Regions from separate parts of the Sphingobium chungangianum genome, predicted to be linked through region 2. Evidence: riboswitches for the same ligand, from Rfam matches in the RefSeq annotation. Region 2 holds a riboswitch; the other holds the start of a gene.
The links. A riboswitch is a leader RNA that binds a small molecule or an ion and turns the genes downstream of it on or off. The one in region 2 is predicted to bind cobalamin.
Positions count from the first base shown of each region.

Region 1: it holds a riboswitch for cobalamin, as region 2 does, so the genes downstream of both, ACWNC0_RS09140 (TonB-dependent receptor plug domain-containing protein) here and ACWNC0_RS00565 (HoxN/HupN/NixA family nickel/cobalt transporter) in region 2, are expected to answer to the same signal.

Region 1 is NZ_CDRNIV010000006.1:455,371-462,770, forward strand. It holds gene nirB (nitrite reductase large subunit NirB) at 1-88, shown strand, start outside; gene nirD (nitrite reductase small subunit NirD) at 94-429, shown strand; gene ACWNC0_RS09125 (molybdopterin-dependent oxidoreductase) at 554-3,166, shown strand; gene cobA (uroporphyrinogen-III C-methyltransferase) at 3,153-3,935, shown strand; gene mobA (molybdenum cofactor guanylyltransferase) at 4,020-4,556, opposite strand; cobalamin riboswitch at 4,599-4,846, shown strand; gene ACWNC0_RS09140 (TonB-dependent receptor plug domain-containing protein) at 5,018-6,877, shown strand; gene ACWNC0_RS09145 (ABC transporter substrate-binding protein) at 6,914-7,400, opposite strand, start outside.
Region 2 is NZ_CDRNIV010000002.1:72,849-80,248, reverse strand. It holds gene ACWNC0_RS00585 (histidine phosphatase family protein) at 1-181, opposite strand, end outside; gene cobT (nicotinate-nucleotide--dimethylbenzimidazole phosphoribosyltransferase) at 178-1,191, opposite strand; gene ACWNC0_RS00575 (DUF1636 domain-containing protein) at 1,188-1,595, opposite strand; cobalamin riboswitch at 1,756-1,945, opposite strand; gene fdhD (formate dehydrogenase accessory sulfurtransferase FdhD) at 1,993-2,775, opposite strand; cobalamin riboswitch at 2,867-3,112, shown strand; gene ACWNC0_RS00565 (HoxN/HupN/NixA family nickel/cobalt transporter) at 3,286-4,335, shown strand; gene cobW (cobalamin biosynthesis protein CobW) at 4,332-5,372, shown strand; gene cobN (cobaltochelatase subunit CobN) at 5,372-7,400, shown strand, end outside.

The sequences.
Region 1 (7,400 bases), on a different contig from region 2:
TCAGGAAGACCCCTGGGCGCAGCGCGCAGCTGGTGCGGAGAGCGAATTGCACCAGCATCTTGAACCCATCGCCATCGCTGCGGAGTAACCATCATGACCGATTGGATCGACATCGGAACGCTGGCCGACATTCCCCAGCGCGGCGCTCGCACGGTGCAAATCGCAGGCGAGAAGGAAATCGCCGTCTTCCGCACCAGCGACGACAAGGTCTTCGCGCTGGTCAACGAATGCCCGCACAAGCAGGGGCCGCTAAGCCAGGGCATCGTCCATGGCCACAGCGTCGCCTGTCCGCTGCACAACTGGAACATCGCCCTGAAAACGGGCGAGGCGCAGGGCAATGACGAAGGCTGCACGCCGACCATCGCCGTGAAAGAGGAGGGCGGTCGCATCCTGATCGCTCGCCCGGCAGCGATGAAGGCGGCAGCCTGACGAGCATCAAGCTTCCGGTCCCTAGCCACAACGGCGGGGACCCGGGTGGGGGCGTCTTGTTGGCCATCCCTTGCGGCAAGCGCTTCCACCCAATTCCTATTCCTCGGGACGAAGAGGTAAGAGCATGACAGAGGCCATCCGCACCACCTGCGCCTATTGCGGCGTCGGTTGCGGCATTTCGGCCACGCCGACCGGACCCCGGTCGGTCACGATCAAGGGCGATGAAGCGCACCCGGCCAATGGCGGGCGCCTCTGCTCCAAGGGCACGCATCTGGGCGAAACCGTCGGCCTGACCGGCCGCCTGCTGCACCCGATGATCGGCAACAAGCGCGCTAGTTGGGACAAGTCGCTGGACATGGTCGCGAAGAAATTCCGCGAGACTGTCGACCGCTACGGCCCCGACAGCGTCGCCTTCTACGTCTCCGGCCAGCTGCTGACCGAAGATTATTATGTCGCCAACAAGCTGATGAAGGGCTTCATCGGCACGTCCAACATCGACACAAATTCGCGGCTCTGCATGTCGAGCGCGGTCGCCGGTCACAACCGTGCCTTTGGCGAGGACATCGTGCCCGCCACCTATGGCGACCTTGATGAAGCCGACCTGATCGTCCTCGTCGGCTCCAACACTGCCTGGTGCCACCCGATCGTCTATCAGCGCATTCAGGCCGCCCGCGCCGCACGCGGCACCAAGCTGGTCGTCATCGACCCGCGCCGCACCGAAACCTGCGAAGGGGCGGACCTGCATTTGCCGGTGAAACCCGGAACCGACGTCGCGCTGATGAACGGCCTGCTGGCTTGGTGCGACGCTGAAGGCATCACCGATCCCGCCTTCATGGCCGAACATGTCAACGCGCCGGAAGGCTTCTGGGAGCATATCCGCACCGGCCACGACCTCTGGACGACCGCCAAGACCTGCGACATCGCGCCCGCGCTGCTGGAGCAGTTTTTCAAGCTGTTCGCCGCCACGCCGCGCACCGTCACCCTATTCAGCCAGGGCATCAATCAGTCGATCCGCGGCACCGATCAGGTCAATGCGATCATCAACGTCCACCTCGCCACCCGCCGCATCGGCAAGCCGGGCGCCGCGCCCTTCTCGATCACTGGCCAGCCCAACGCTATGGGCGGCCGCGAAGTCGGTGGCCTTGCCTCGACCCTCGCCGCCCACATGGACTTCGCGCCGGAAAATGTTGAGCGGGTGGGACGTTTCTGGGCCGCCCCGAACATGGCGACCAAGCCCGGCCTGAAAGCCGTCGATCTCTTCCGCGCCATCAACGAAGGCCGGGTCAAGGCGCTCTGGGTGATGGCGACCAACCCCGCCGTCTCGCTCCCCGATGCGAACCGCGTCCGTGAAGCGTTGGAATCTGTCCCCTTCCTCGTTGTGTCGGACATCATCGCCGACACCGACACCAGCGTCCATGCCGACGTCCGCCTGCCCGCCGCCGGATGGGGCGAGAAGGACGGCACCGTCACCAACTCCGACCGCACCATCAGCCGCCAGCGCCCCTTCATGGCGCTCCCCGGCGAGGCGAAGCCCGACTGGTGGATCGTCAAGGAAGTCGCCCGCCGCATGGGCTGGCGCAACGCCTTCGCCTATGACCGGCCCGCCGACATCTGGCGCGAACATGCCCGCCTGACCGCCTATCAGAATGACGGCCAGCGCCTGCTCAACCTCCGTGCCCAGGCCACCATCGGCAACGACGCCTATGAAGCGATGGAGCCCTTCCGCTGGGGTGGTGAGAAGCCCTTTGCCGATGGCCGCTTCTCCACCCCCGACGGCAAGGCGCGGTTGGTGCTGACCAAGCAGATGGACCTTCAGGAGCCGCTCAAGCAGTGGTCGATGACGCTCAACACCGGCCGTTACCGCGACCAATGGCACACGATGACCCGCACCGGCCTGTCGCCCAAGCTCGCCCGCCATCGCGAGGAACCGCTGGTCGACATCCACCCCAAGGATGCGGAGGAGCTGGGCATTTGCGACGGCGACCTCGCTCGGGTCCAGACCGCGCAGGGCAACAGCATCTTCCGCGTGGCGTTCAGCGAAGGCCAGCGCGTGGGCGAAATCTTCACGCCGATCCACTGGACCGATCAAGTCTCGACCGGCGGCCGTACCGGCCTGCTGCCCCGCCCGCTGGTTGACCCGCATTCCGGCCAGCCCGGCTTCAAATCGACGCCCGCCAGCATCGAAAAGGTCGCGACGGAATGGAAGGGCTTCCTCATCCTGCGCGGTGAACAGCCCGCCAAGGTCCCCTGTCTCTGGGCCACGAAGGTCACCGTTCCGGGCGGCGCGCTCTACGAAGTCGCGGGCAATGGCGATCCCACGCGCCTTGAAGCCTGCCTGCCCAAGGGCGACCGCGTCGAAGCCGTCGACATGACACGCGGCACCCGCCGCATCGCCATCATCCGCGAAGGCAGGCTGGCGGCGGTCCTCTTCGTCACCCGCACCGGCCTGCTCCCCTCGCGCGACTGGCTCATCGGCCAGCTCGAAGCCGAAGAGGTGGGCGCCTCCGTCCTCGCCGCGCGCGGTCCCGGCAACCAGCCCGACAAGGGGCCGACCATCTGCGTCTGCTTCGACATCGGCCTCAACCAGATCGTTGCCGCCATCCGCGACCAGAGCCTGGTCGACGTTCCCGCCATCGGCAAGGCGATCGGCGCGGGCACCAATTGCGGGTCCTGCCGTCCCGCGCTCGCCAACATCCTCGCCCAAATTCCGCAGGAGGCCCTTCATGCAGCCGAATGAATTGATCGCTCCCGGTGAAGTCTGGCTGGTCGGCGCAGGCCCCGGCGACCCGGACCTCCTCACCCGCAAGGCTGAAAAGCTGATCGCCGCGGCGGAGATCGTCTTCTACGACGCGCTCGTCGGCCCCGGCGTACTCGACCTGATCCCTGAGGGCGTCGAGCGGATCAGCGTCGGCAAACGCTCCGGCCGCCACAGCAAGGCGCAGGAGAGCATCAACGACCTGCTCCTCGCCGCCGCCAAGGCAGGCAAGCGCGTCGTGCGCCTCAAAGGTGGCGACCCCTCGGTCTTCGGCCGCTCGTCCGAAGAGATGGAGCATCTGGCCGCCGACGGCATCCGCTTCCGCATTTGCCCCGGCATCACCACCGCCAGCGCGGCGGCGGCGAGCGGCAGCGCCTCGCTCACCCTGCGCGGCAAGGCGCGCGGCCTGACGCTGGTGACGGCGCATTTGAAAGCCGGTGAGCCGCTCAAGCTCGACTGGGAAGCGCTGGCCCGTCCCGGCGGCACGCTCGGCATCTATATGGGCCGCGCCGCCGCTGGAGAGATCAGCCGCCAGTTGATCGCCGCCGGACGCGATCCCGAAACGCCGGTGATGGTGGCGGTGAACGTCTCGCTCCCCACCGAACGCCTGATCCGGGGCAAGCTGTCCGCGCTTGCCTTTCTGGTCGCCACGATCAGCGATGAAGACCCGACCCTGCTGCTGATTGGTGAAGCGGTGGCGGGAACGTCCATGCCTGTAGGGGTTGCAGCCAGCGTCGCTCTTCAGCTTTGAAGACCGGCTCTTTGCAACTTTTGCCCTGAGCTTGCCGAACGCCCCCGAACTTAGTTGGAAGGAAGGGAGGGGGCTTCGGCAAGTTCAGTTCGGCTCGCGCCAGCGCGCCAGATCCTCCGGCCGATTGATATTCGGCAGCACCAGTTCCGGCCGCTCCACCACCCGCGCGCCCACCCGCTCGATCCACCCGAAGATCGACCGATTATTCTCTTCCGCCAGATGCGCGTCCAGTTCGTCCGCGAGCGACGCAGGCCAGAAGCCCGCAAGCTGCTGCCCTTTCAGCACCGCCCCACTGTAACCCACAAGCGCCTCCACCAGCGCCGCCGGATAAACGGGCATGTCGCACCCCGTCGTCAGCACCGCGTCATAGCCCTGATCTCGCGCATGATGCAGCGCCGCGTTCAGCCCCCCCAGCGGCCCCATGTCCGACGCAGGCCGATCCGCCAGCCCCGTCAATCCCTCGACGCTCCGACCGCAAACCACCACCGCCTCCACCTGCGGCGCGATCGCTGCCACGGCATGCTCCATCAACGTGCGCCCGTCCGGCATTAGCGCCATCGCCTTGTCGCTCCCGAACCGGCTCGATCGTCCCCCGGCCAGTATCGCGCCCAGCAATCGCATCGATCCACTCCTTGGCAATAGCCTCACTTTCCCCTATGGCGCGCCGCGTGAACGGGCAACCGTTCGCGAAAGAAGATCGCGCCGGAAAGGGAATGCGGTGCGGACGGGATCACCGTCCAACTCCGCGGCTGTCCCTGCAACTGTAAGCGGCGAGCGCGATGCACAGGGAAACCCGCATGCCTTCAAAGGGGAAGGCGAGGGGGACCAGCCACTGGACCAAAAGTCCGGGAAGGCGTGCATCACCGCGACGACCCGCGAGCCAGGAAACCTACCGGCGCATGGTCGCTCTTGCCTTGGGTCCAGGGATAGGTCCGGGCACGGTGTTTTCCGTCTGAGCGACGAAGCGGCGCAGGGCCGCATCGGTGCGCGTGACGGGGCTGGCGTCTCTTCTTCCCGCGCACCGGCCGCTCATGCGGCAGGCCCTGGGCTCATGTCGCATGGCGCTCAGGGAAGACAGACATATGATCAGGACCGGAATTTCACTGCTGGCGCTCCTCGCCGCCACCCCCGCTCTCGCCGAAGATTCGGGCGAGATCGTCGTCACCGCGCTCGGCATCGAACAGCCTACCGATGAAGTCGGGCAGGCGGTGACCGTGATCGACGAAAAGACGATTGAAACGCGCCAGAATGTCAGCGTCGTGGACCTGCTGATCACCACCCCCGGCATCCGCTTCAACCGCACCGGCAGCCTGGGCAACGTCACCAGCGTGTCGGTGCGTGGCGCCGAAACGACGCAGACGCTGGTGCTGATCGACGGCGTGAAGGTCAACGACCCGAGCGGCATCGGCGATCAATATGATTTCGGCAATTTGCTTGTCGGCAACATCCGCCGGATCGAGGTGCTGCGCGGTTCCAACTCCATTGCCTATGGCAGCCAGGCGATCGGCGGCGTCGTCAACATCATGACCGGTATCCCAAGCGAAGGGTTCGGCGGCAAGGCGTCGGTCGATTATGGCTATGCCGATACGCTGAATGCGAAGGCGGATGTATCGGGCACCAGCGGCATATTGTCGGGCGGCGTGGGCCTCGCCTATTTCCGCACCGATGGCATCTCCGCTGTCTCTTCCGATTTCGGTGGCGCGGAAAAGGATGGCTATGAAAATATCACTGGCAATGCCCGGCTGAAGATCGACTTCACCGATGATCTGAGCCTCGACCTGCGCGGCTATTATATCAACGGCGATCTCGACTATGACAGCTTCTTTGGCACGCCGGCCGACAGCCCCGACGTCGCGAAGTCCAATCAATATATCGGCTATGCGGGCGTGAATTTGGCGCTGTTCGACGGCAAGCTGACCAACCGGGCGGCCGTTACCTGGTATCAGCAGGATCGCGATTATTATTTCGTGCGCGGCAACGCCCCGGACTTCGGCTATTCCGGGACGAACCTGCGCTTCGAATATGAAGGCGTCTATCAGCCCATCGATGACGTGAAGCTGCTGCTCGGCTATGAACATGAGCGGCCCGATTATGAGTTTTTCGGCTTCGGTTCGCAGGAAAGCCACCGCGCCAACATCGACAGCATCTATGCGCTGGCCGTGGTAAAGCCGGTAGCGGGCCTGTCCATGACAGCAGGGGTGCGTCATGACGATCACAGCCAGTTCGGCGGCGCGACGACGTTCGGCGCGAACGCCAACTACACGCCCAATGGTGGCGCGACCAATTTCCGCCTGAGCTACGGGGAGGGCTTCAAGGCGCCGTCGCTCTATCAGCTTTACGATACATTCAGCGGCAATCCGAACCTGAAGCCCGAGCGTTCGAAGAGCTACGACATCGGCTTCGACCAGAATCTGGGGAGCGACCGGGCGGTGCTGTCCGTCACCGGATTCTGGCGCGACACGCGGGACCAGCTGAATTACGACAATACGACCTTCACCTATGGCAATCTGGATCGCACCCGCGCCAAGGGCGTGGAAACGACGCTGACGCTGCGTCCGGTCGATGCACTGACCTTCACCGCCGCCTATAGCTATGTCGATGCGCGTGATCGTTCGCCGGGCAGCGCGGCCTTTGGCGAGCGCCTGCTGCGCCGCGCCGCTAACGCCGTCAGCGCATCGGTCGATTATGCCTGGTTCTTCGGCCTGTCGACCGGGGCAACCGTGACGATGGTCAGCGACAGCGTCGATCTCGACCCCGTGACCCGCAACCGGGTGCAGATTGACGGCTATGCGGTAACGGATATCCGCGCGTCCTTCCCGATCACGGAAAGGCTCGAAATCTATGGTCGCATCGACAATCTGTTCGATCAGGAATACGCCACCGCCTATGGTTATGGCACCTACGGCCGGTCGGCCTATGGCGGCGTGCGTGTCCGCTTCTGACGGTAGAAGGTGAAGGGGGTGGGCGACTGCCCCCCTTCATCGCAGGGGCGCGGCCTTTGGCTGCACCCTGCCTTTTGCGGCGTCCGCCTGCGCCACGATGCTGCGCGCGGCCTGCACATAGGCGGGGCCGCCGCACACGGTCCACGCTTGCGGTACGTGGATGCGGGGGATGGATCGCAGCACCGGGTGGTGCAGCATTTCCGTCCCCTGATCGACGACCTTTTCGCTGCCTTCTTCCACAATCAGATAGTCGGGCCTGGCCGCGATCATCTCCTCCAGCGGCACCTGCGCCAGCGCTGGCTTGCCAAGTTTCGCAGCCAGATTGGTGAGGCCTGCGCGCCGGATCAGTTCATCGACCAAAGTGCCGGTCCCGGTCATATATCCGCGCCGCTGATAATAGGCCGCCACGCCGCCGCGCCGGGACCGGGGCAGGGCGGCAAGGTCGCGCTCCATGCCCGCGATCATCGCCTCGCCCCGCGCGGGATGGCCGACAACGGCCGCCACCTGCCGGATCTGGTCGCGG
Region 2 (7,400 bases):
CGGCGGGAGCGCGGGCGCGCGTCAGGTCGGAGCTGATCAGGCGGTCGAACGCAAGCGCGCGGGATCGTTCGACGCATAGCTGCATGGCGGCCGGGTCGGGCGGCATGTCCATATGACCGAGCAGCAGGCCGGGCGCTTGTGGCGCTGCGTGGCGCATCAGGTGGAGCGTGAGCGGGCTCATAGCGCGTTAGCCACGGCGGCTTCGGCGAAGGTCGCCATCTGGTCGTGCGCGGCGAGGGCCGAGCGGATGAGTTGCGCCGCGACGGCTGCGCCGCTGCCTTCGCCGAGGCGCATGTCGAGGTGAAGCAAGGGGTGCAGGCCGAGCTTTTCGAGCAGCCGGGCATGGCCTGCTTCGGCGGAGCAGTGGGCGGCGAGGCAGTGGGCCGTGATGGCGGGATTGTCGCGCGCCAGAGGGGCGATGGCCGCGCCGCAGATGAAGCCATCGAGCAACACCGGCACGCGCAGCATGCGCGCGGCGAGGATGGCGCCTGCCATCGCCGCGATCTCTCGCCCGCCGAGGCGGCAGAGCGTTTCGAAAGCGTCGGCGCAATGGGGGGCGTGCAGGGCATGCGCCATCTCGACGGCCTGCGTCTTGCGGGCGAGGGCTGCTGGGTCGATGCCGGTGCCACTCCCCGTCCAGTCCTGCGCCTCGCCGCCGAAGGATTGAAGGCAAAGCGCAGCGGCCGGGGTGGTGTTGGCGATACCCATTTCACCGGCGAAGAACAGGTCGCAATCTTGCACGACGGCGGCGCCCGCGTTCAGGGCGTCGAGGCATTCGGCCTCCGTCATCGCGGAGACTTCGCATATGTCGGCGGTGGGTTTGTCGAGGGCGAGCGCGACAATGACCAGCTCGGCTCCGCAGGCGCCCGCAAGCGCGTTGATCGCCGCGCCGCCTGCCTGGAAGTTCGCGACCATCTGCTCCGTGACGGAGGGCGGGAAGGCGCTGACACCGCGTGCGGCGACGCCATGATTGCCCGCGAAGATGGCGGCGCGGATGCGGTCGGTGCGTGGACGTTCGCGACCTTGCCAGCCTGCCATGAAGAGGGCGATCTCCTCCAGCCGCCCGAGCGATCCGGCGGGTTTTGTCAAAGAGGCTTGCCGCGCCGCTGCGGTTTCGATCGCTCCCGCGTCAGGTGCGGGGAGCGTGGCGAGCGCGGATTGGAAGCCAGCGCGATCCTGAAAGCGGATCATGTGCAAATGAAGCCTTCAGGCGGCGTGCGGACGATGAAATGGCCCTTCACCCCTTGCGGCCATTCGGCATAGCGCACGACGCCTTCTTCGCTGGCAGCGTGGCGCAGGGCGTAATCGAGGATCGCGCGGGCGGCGTCCACATCCGGGGTGAAGTCGCCCAGCACATAGCCGACCTTGCCGGGACCACGCACATGGACGGTGCAATGGCGCTGGCAGGCGAAGAGGCAGGGCATGTCCTGCACGGCGACGGCCTCATAAGCAGGCTCGGCCGCCTGAAGATCGCGCATGGCCTCAACCAACAGCGCGCCGCCGCGCCGTCCTGCCCCATCCTCCCGCTGATCGGCGGACAGGCGGCAGGTCGAGCAGACCACCACCGAAGCCCTGTTTTCAACAGCGCACAGCATCAGCGGCGCACTTCCATAACCATGTGAACATGAAAGACCGTCATCTTGGCCCTCCTCGCAAAATCGAACCGCAAACGGCCCTGCCCGGCCGTATGGCGAGCAAGGCGGTGGCTGTCGTCCGCGAGGGGAACCCCGTTCGTCCGGCACACCCTGTCCGGCCGAAGAACGACTGCGGCAGGCAGGTCTCCTGGCTCACGGGTCGCTGCGTACCGGCCGCCTTCTCGGGAGAAAAGCTCCCCCAATGGCTGCGTGGCCGGTCCACTCACCGCTTACAGTTGCAGGGGCAGCGCGGGCATTACACCCGACTTCCCTTTTGATCCCCGAGGGGAACCTGTCGCGGGGCTGCTGATAAAGAGGCGGTGGCGCGTCCGCAAGCGGTAGATGGAGCGGCGCTTCGTCAGTCGGGCAGTTCGCCCACCGCGAGCACGGCATCGGGCCGGGCAAGCACGATGATCGGCAATCCGGCGCTGGCCGCGCGTTCGGCTGCGAGACGTGTCGGGGCGGAGATGGTGACGAGCAGGGGGCAATTGGCGAGCGCCGCCTTTTCCACTAGCTCAAAGGAACAGCGGGAGGACAGCACCGCGAAACCGCCATCCCAGGACATTTGCCCCCGCCGCATGGCCCCGATCAGCTTGTCGAAGGCATTGTGGCGGCCCACATCCTCATAGGCGAGGCGGATCGCGCCATCCGGTCCCGCCAAGGCAGCGGCATGGACCGCGCCGGTTTGCCGGTTGAGCGGCTGATGTGCGGCAAGATCGCGCAAGGCGCCGAAGATAGCTTCCCGGCTCGCTTCCGATCGGGCGGTCACGGCAGGCAGGGGCCGCATCGCCTGCTCCAGATTTTCCACGCCGCACAGACCACAGGAGGAATCGGAGACGCGATGACGGACCCGGCCGAGCAGCCCCTCGACGCGGTCTTCCGGTAGAGTGGCCCGTGCGACCAAGCCCTGCTCCGTAGCATGGACCTCGACGTCGATCGGCGCGTCGGATGGGATGACCAGCCGCTCGGCCAGCGCGAACCCCTGCACCAGTTCCGCAACGTCGGCGGGCGTCGCCATCAACACGGCATAGCCAACGCCGTTGAACTCGATCGCGACGGGCACTTCCTCCGCCAACTCGCGCGTCACGGGCGATGCTTCGCCATCGGGGGTGATGCGGGTGAAGGAGAAGGGCGAAGACATAGGGCCGGTCTAGGCGGGCAATGTGCCTCCGGCAAGCAAATGGACGCGGCCATGCAACTGCCGCTTCCCTTTGGTGGCTAAGCCATCTATGCACGGCCACGATCGCGCCGGTGCCCGAAAGGGCTTTAAAGGGAATGCGGTGCGGGTTGCTGACAAGGCGCCCAAATCCGCGGCTGTCCCTGCAACTGTAAGCGGTGAGCGAGACGCATATCGACCTTCCGTCACTTGTCGGGGGGTCAGCCACTGGGCCGGACGCTAAATCATGCGAGGCCTGGGAAGGCCATGTGTCGAGCGATGACCCGCAAGCCAGGAGACCTGTCGGCGTCTGGTCGCTCTTGCTTTGGCCCAGGGGATGGCCGGGGCACGGTATTCCGTCTGAGCGACGCGTGCGGCGGGACCGCACCGGCTTCATGTGCCGGACGCTTCATCGCGTCCGTCCGGCGCGTGATGTCGGCCGCGTAGCGGAGGCCCCGTCCAGTCTCGCTGACGCTGACGGGAGCCATGTCTCCAATGGTTATGCAATTTCCGGCGCTTCGCAGCCGTGCCACGTTCATGTTCAGCGCGCTGATCGCCGCCAATGTCGCTTTGTGGCTTTGCGCCTTGCTGATCTTTGCGGGCGACACGATGATGCTGGGCACCGCCCTGCTCGCCTGGAGCCTGGGCCTGCGCCACGCAGTCGATGCCGACCATATCGCCGCCATCGACAATGTGACCCGCAAGCTGATGCAGGAAGGTCAGCGGCCGCTGACCGTCGGCCTGTGGTTCGCGATCGGCCATAGCGGGATCGTGCTGATCGCCGCCGTCGGAATCGCTTTCGCCGCCAGCGCGCTTAGCCGTGTCGAGGCGGCGGGCGAGATCGGCGGGACGATCGCGACGATCATCTCCGCTACCTTCCTCTTCACCATTGCCGCGATGAACCTCATCATCCTGCGGTCGGTTCTAAAGACCTTCAACCACGTCCGCAGTGGTGGCGCCTATGTCGATGAAGATATGGACATATTGCTGGGCAATCGGGGCATGTTGGCCCGCCTATTCCGGCCGCTGTTCCGTCTGGTCACGCGCAGCTGGCACATGGCGCCGCTGGGCTTTCTGTTCGGGCTAGGATTTGACACGGCGACCGAAGTCGCGATCCTTGGCCTGTCGGCGGGGCAAGCGGCGAGCGGCCTTTCGATCGCCACCGTGCTCATCTTTCCCCTGCTGTTCGCGGCGGGCATGGCGCTGATCGACACGGCGGACGGCGCGCTGATGATGGGCGCCTATCAATGGGCGTTCGTGAAGCCGATCCGCAAGCTCTACTACAACATCACCATCACATCGGTGTCCGCGCTGGTCGCGATCGTCATCGGCGGGATCGAGGCGGCGGCGCTGCTGGGCGACAAGCTGGGCCTGACGGGCGGCGTCTGGTCGGTGGCCGCCAATCTGGGTGAGCACTTCAACAGCCTCGGCTTCTTCATCATCGGCCTGTTCGCCGCCTGCTGGCTGGTGAGCTGGATCATCTACCGCTGGAAGCGCTTCGACGAGATCGAGGTGCTCCTCTCCAATCAAGGACAGACTTTATGAGCAAAGTTCCCGCCACCGTCATCACCGGATTTTTGGGCGCCGGTAAGACGACGCTGATCCGCCACCTGATCGAAAATGCGGGTGGGCGGCGGCTTGCCCTCATCATCAACGAATTTGGCGATGTCGGCGTCGATGGGTCGCTGGTGAAGGGGTGCGGCGATGAGGCTTGCCCGGATGAGGATATTATCGAGCTGGCCAATGGTTGCATCTGCTGCACCGTGGCGGACGATTTCCTGCCGACGATGCAGCGGCTGCTCGACCGGGATGTGCCGCCCGATCATATCATCATCGAGACATCGGGCCTCGCCCTGCCAAAGCCGCTGGTGAAGGCGTTTCAGTGGCCCGATATCCGGACACGGGCGACGGTGGACGGGGTGATTGCACTCATCGATGCCGATGCACTGGCGGCGGGCCGCTTCGCCCATGACGAGGAAGCGCTGGCTGCCGCTCGGGCGGCTGATCCGACGCTGGACCATGACAGCCCGATCGAGGAGCTCTTCGAGGATCAGCTGGCCTGTGCCGACCTTGTGCTGCTGAACAAGACCGACTTGGTCGAGGGCGGCAGGCTTGCGGAACTGGAGCGGGATCTGGCGGCGGAAATCCGGCCGGGCGTGCGTATCGTCCGCACCGCGCGGGGGGAGATCGACCCGGCGGTCCTGCTCGGCCTTGATGCCGGGGTCGAGGATCAGGTTGACGCCCGCCCCTCCCACCATGACGAGGAGGAGGATCATGACCATGAGGATTTCGACAGCTTCGTCATGGAGTTGGGGGAATTGGGCAATCCTGCGCCGCTGCTGGATGCTCTGAAGCAGGTCATAGCCGATCACGACATATTGCGGGTGAAGGGCTTCGTCGCCATTGCGGGCCGTCCGGCAAGGCTGGTCATTCAGGCGGTCGGGCCACGCATCCAGCATCATTATGACCGGCACTGGCAGGTGCATGAGGAGCGCCGATCGCGACTGGTCGTGATCGGCCAGGCGGGGCTGGACCGGGCGGCGATCGAACGGGCATTCATCAAGCAGATGGCGGTCGCCTGATGCATTTGCTGACCGCCACGCCGGGCACAGTCTCCAACGGAGACGAAGCGATCGATCTTGGCCAATCGCCGGGCGACATCGTGCTGCTGACCGTGGCGGACAGCGATCTTGCCTGTTTTGCCAGCGCCGCCGCCATGCTGGGAGAAGGTGCGCCGTCGACCCGGCTGGCCAATCTCCTTCAGCTCAAGCATCCCTATTCGGTCGATCTCTATGTCGAGAAGGTGATTTCCCACGCAAAATTCGTCTGCGTGGTGCTGTTGGGGGGCAAAAGCTATTGGCCCTATGGCATTGAGGAAATTGCCAATGTCGCGCGCGACAGGGGCATTGCCTTCGCCGCCATCGCGGATGGGCGGGAGGATGACCCCGAACTGCGGATGGCGTCCACCCTGCCCCCGAAAATATGCGACCGGCTGCGCGATTATCTGCGGCAGGGTGGCGTCGCCAATGCCACGGCTTTTCTAAGGACCGCCGCGCGGATTGCAGGGTTGGACGCGGGCGCGCCTGACGCGCCGGTTCCGGTCGCCGACGCGGGCCTGTATCTTCCCGGTGTCGAACGCCCAACGCTGGAACAGGTGAAGGCCGGTTGGACATCCGGCCAGCCGACAGCGCTGTTCCTTTTCTACCGCGCCTTGTTGATCGCCGGAACGCTGGAGGCAGTGGACGCGATGATCGCGGGATTGCGGGCTGCGGGGCTTAATGTCCTACCGGTCCATGTACGGGCGTTGCGGGAACCCTTTGCGCGCGACTTTCTGGAAGGGGTGATCGGGGCGGCTCGGCCGGACGTCATTCTGAACGCCACCGCCTTTGCCGCGTCGGCGCCCGGCGAACCGCGCACGCCATCCATATTGGAGCGGGCCGATTGCCCGGTTCTCCAGACCCTGTTCGCCAGCGCCGAACAAGGGGCGTGGCAGGACAGCGCGCGTGGGCTGGGTCCGCGTGACCTGGCGATGCATATTGCCTTGCCCGAAGTGGATGGGCGCATCTTCACCCGCGCGGTCGCTTTCAAGGCCGCTGCCCGCTTCGACGCGCGGACGGAATGCAGCATCGTGGTGCCGCAGCTTCTGGCTGATCGTGTGATCTTCGTTACCCAACTGGCTGCAAACTGGGCCAGATTGGGACTGACGCGGGCTGAGGACCGCCATGTCGCGCTGGTCCTTGCCAATTATCCGAACCGGGATGGGCGGATCGGCAATGGCGTGGGTCTGGACACGCCGGAAAGCGCGGCGGCGATCCTGCGCGCGCTGGCGGAGGCAGGCTATCGGACGGGCGACGCGCCGACCGATGGCGCGGCGCTGATGGCGCATATGACCGGAGGTGACGCGCCCTGCTCGCTCGCGCTGGCCGACTATAGAGCGGCATTTGATGACTTTCCCGAAAGCGTTCGCACAGCCGTTATCGAGCGATGGGGCGAGCCGGAGAACGATCCCTTCTGTCAGGGTGAGGTCTTCTCCCTTCGGGTCCATCGCTTCGGTCAGGTCGCGGTCGCGGTGCAGCCGTCGCGCGGCTATGATGTCGATCCGAAGAGCAGCTACCATGACCCGGCGTTGCCGCCGCCGCATGCCTATCTCGCCTTCCACATCTGGCTGGCGCACACATTCGTCGCGCATGCGGTCGTGCATGTGGGCAAGCATGGCAATCTGGAGTGGCTGCCGGGCAAGGCGATCGCGCTGTCGGAAAGTTGCTTTCCGGAAATCTGCGCCGGGCCGATCCCGCAAATCTATCCGTTCATCGTCAACGATCCGGGCGAAGGCACACAGGCCAAGCGGCGGATCGGCGCGTGCATCGTCGACCATCTGACGCCGCCCCTGACCCGTGCGGAAACCTATGGGCCGCTCAAGGAACTGGAGGCGCTGGTCGATGAATATTATCTGGCGGCGGGGATGGACCCGCGCAGGCTGGAAACGTTGCGCCGGGACATATTGGCGCTCGCGGCATCGCAGGGGCTGGACAAGGACGCGGGCGCAGAGGGCAGCGGGGACGATGCCTTAGCTGCGATCGATAACTATCTATGCGAATTGAAGGAAATGC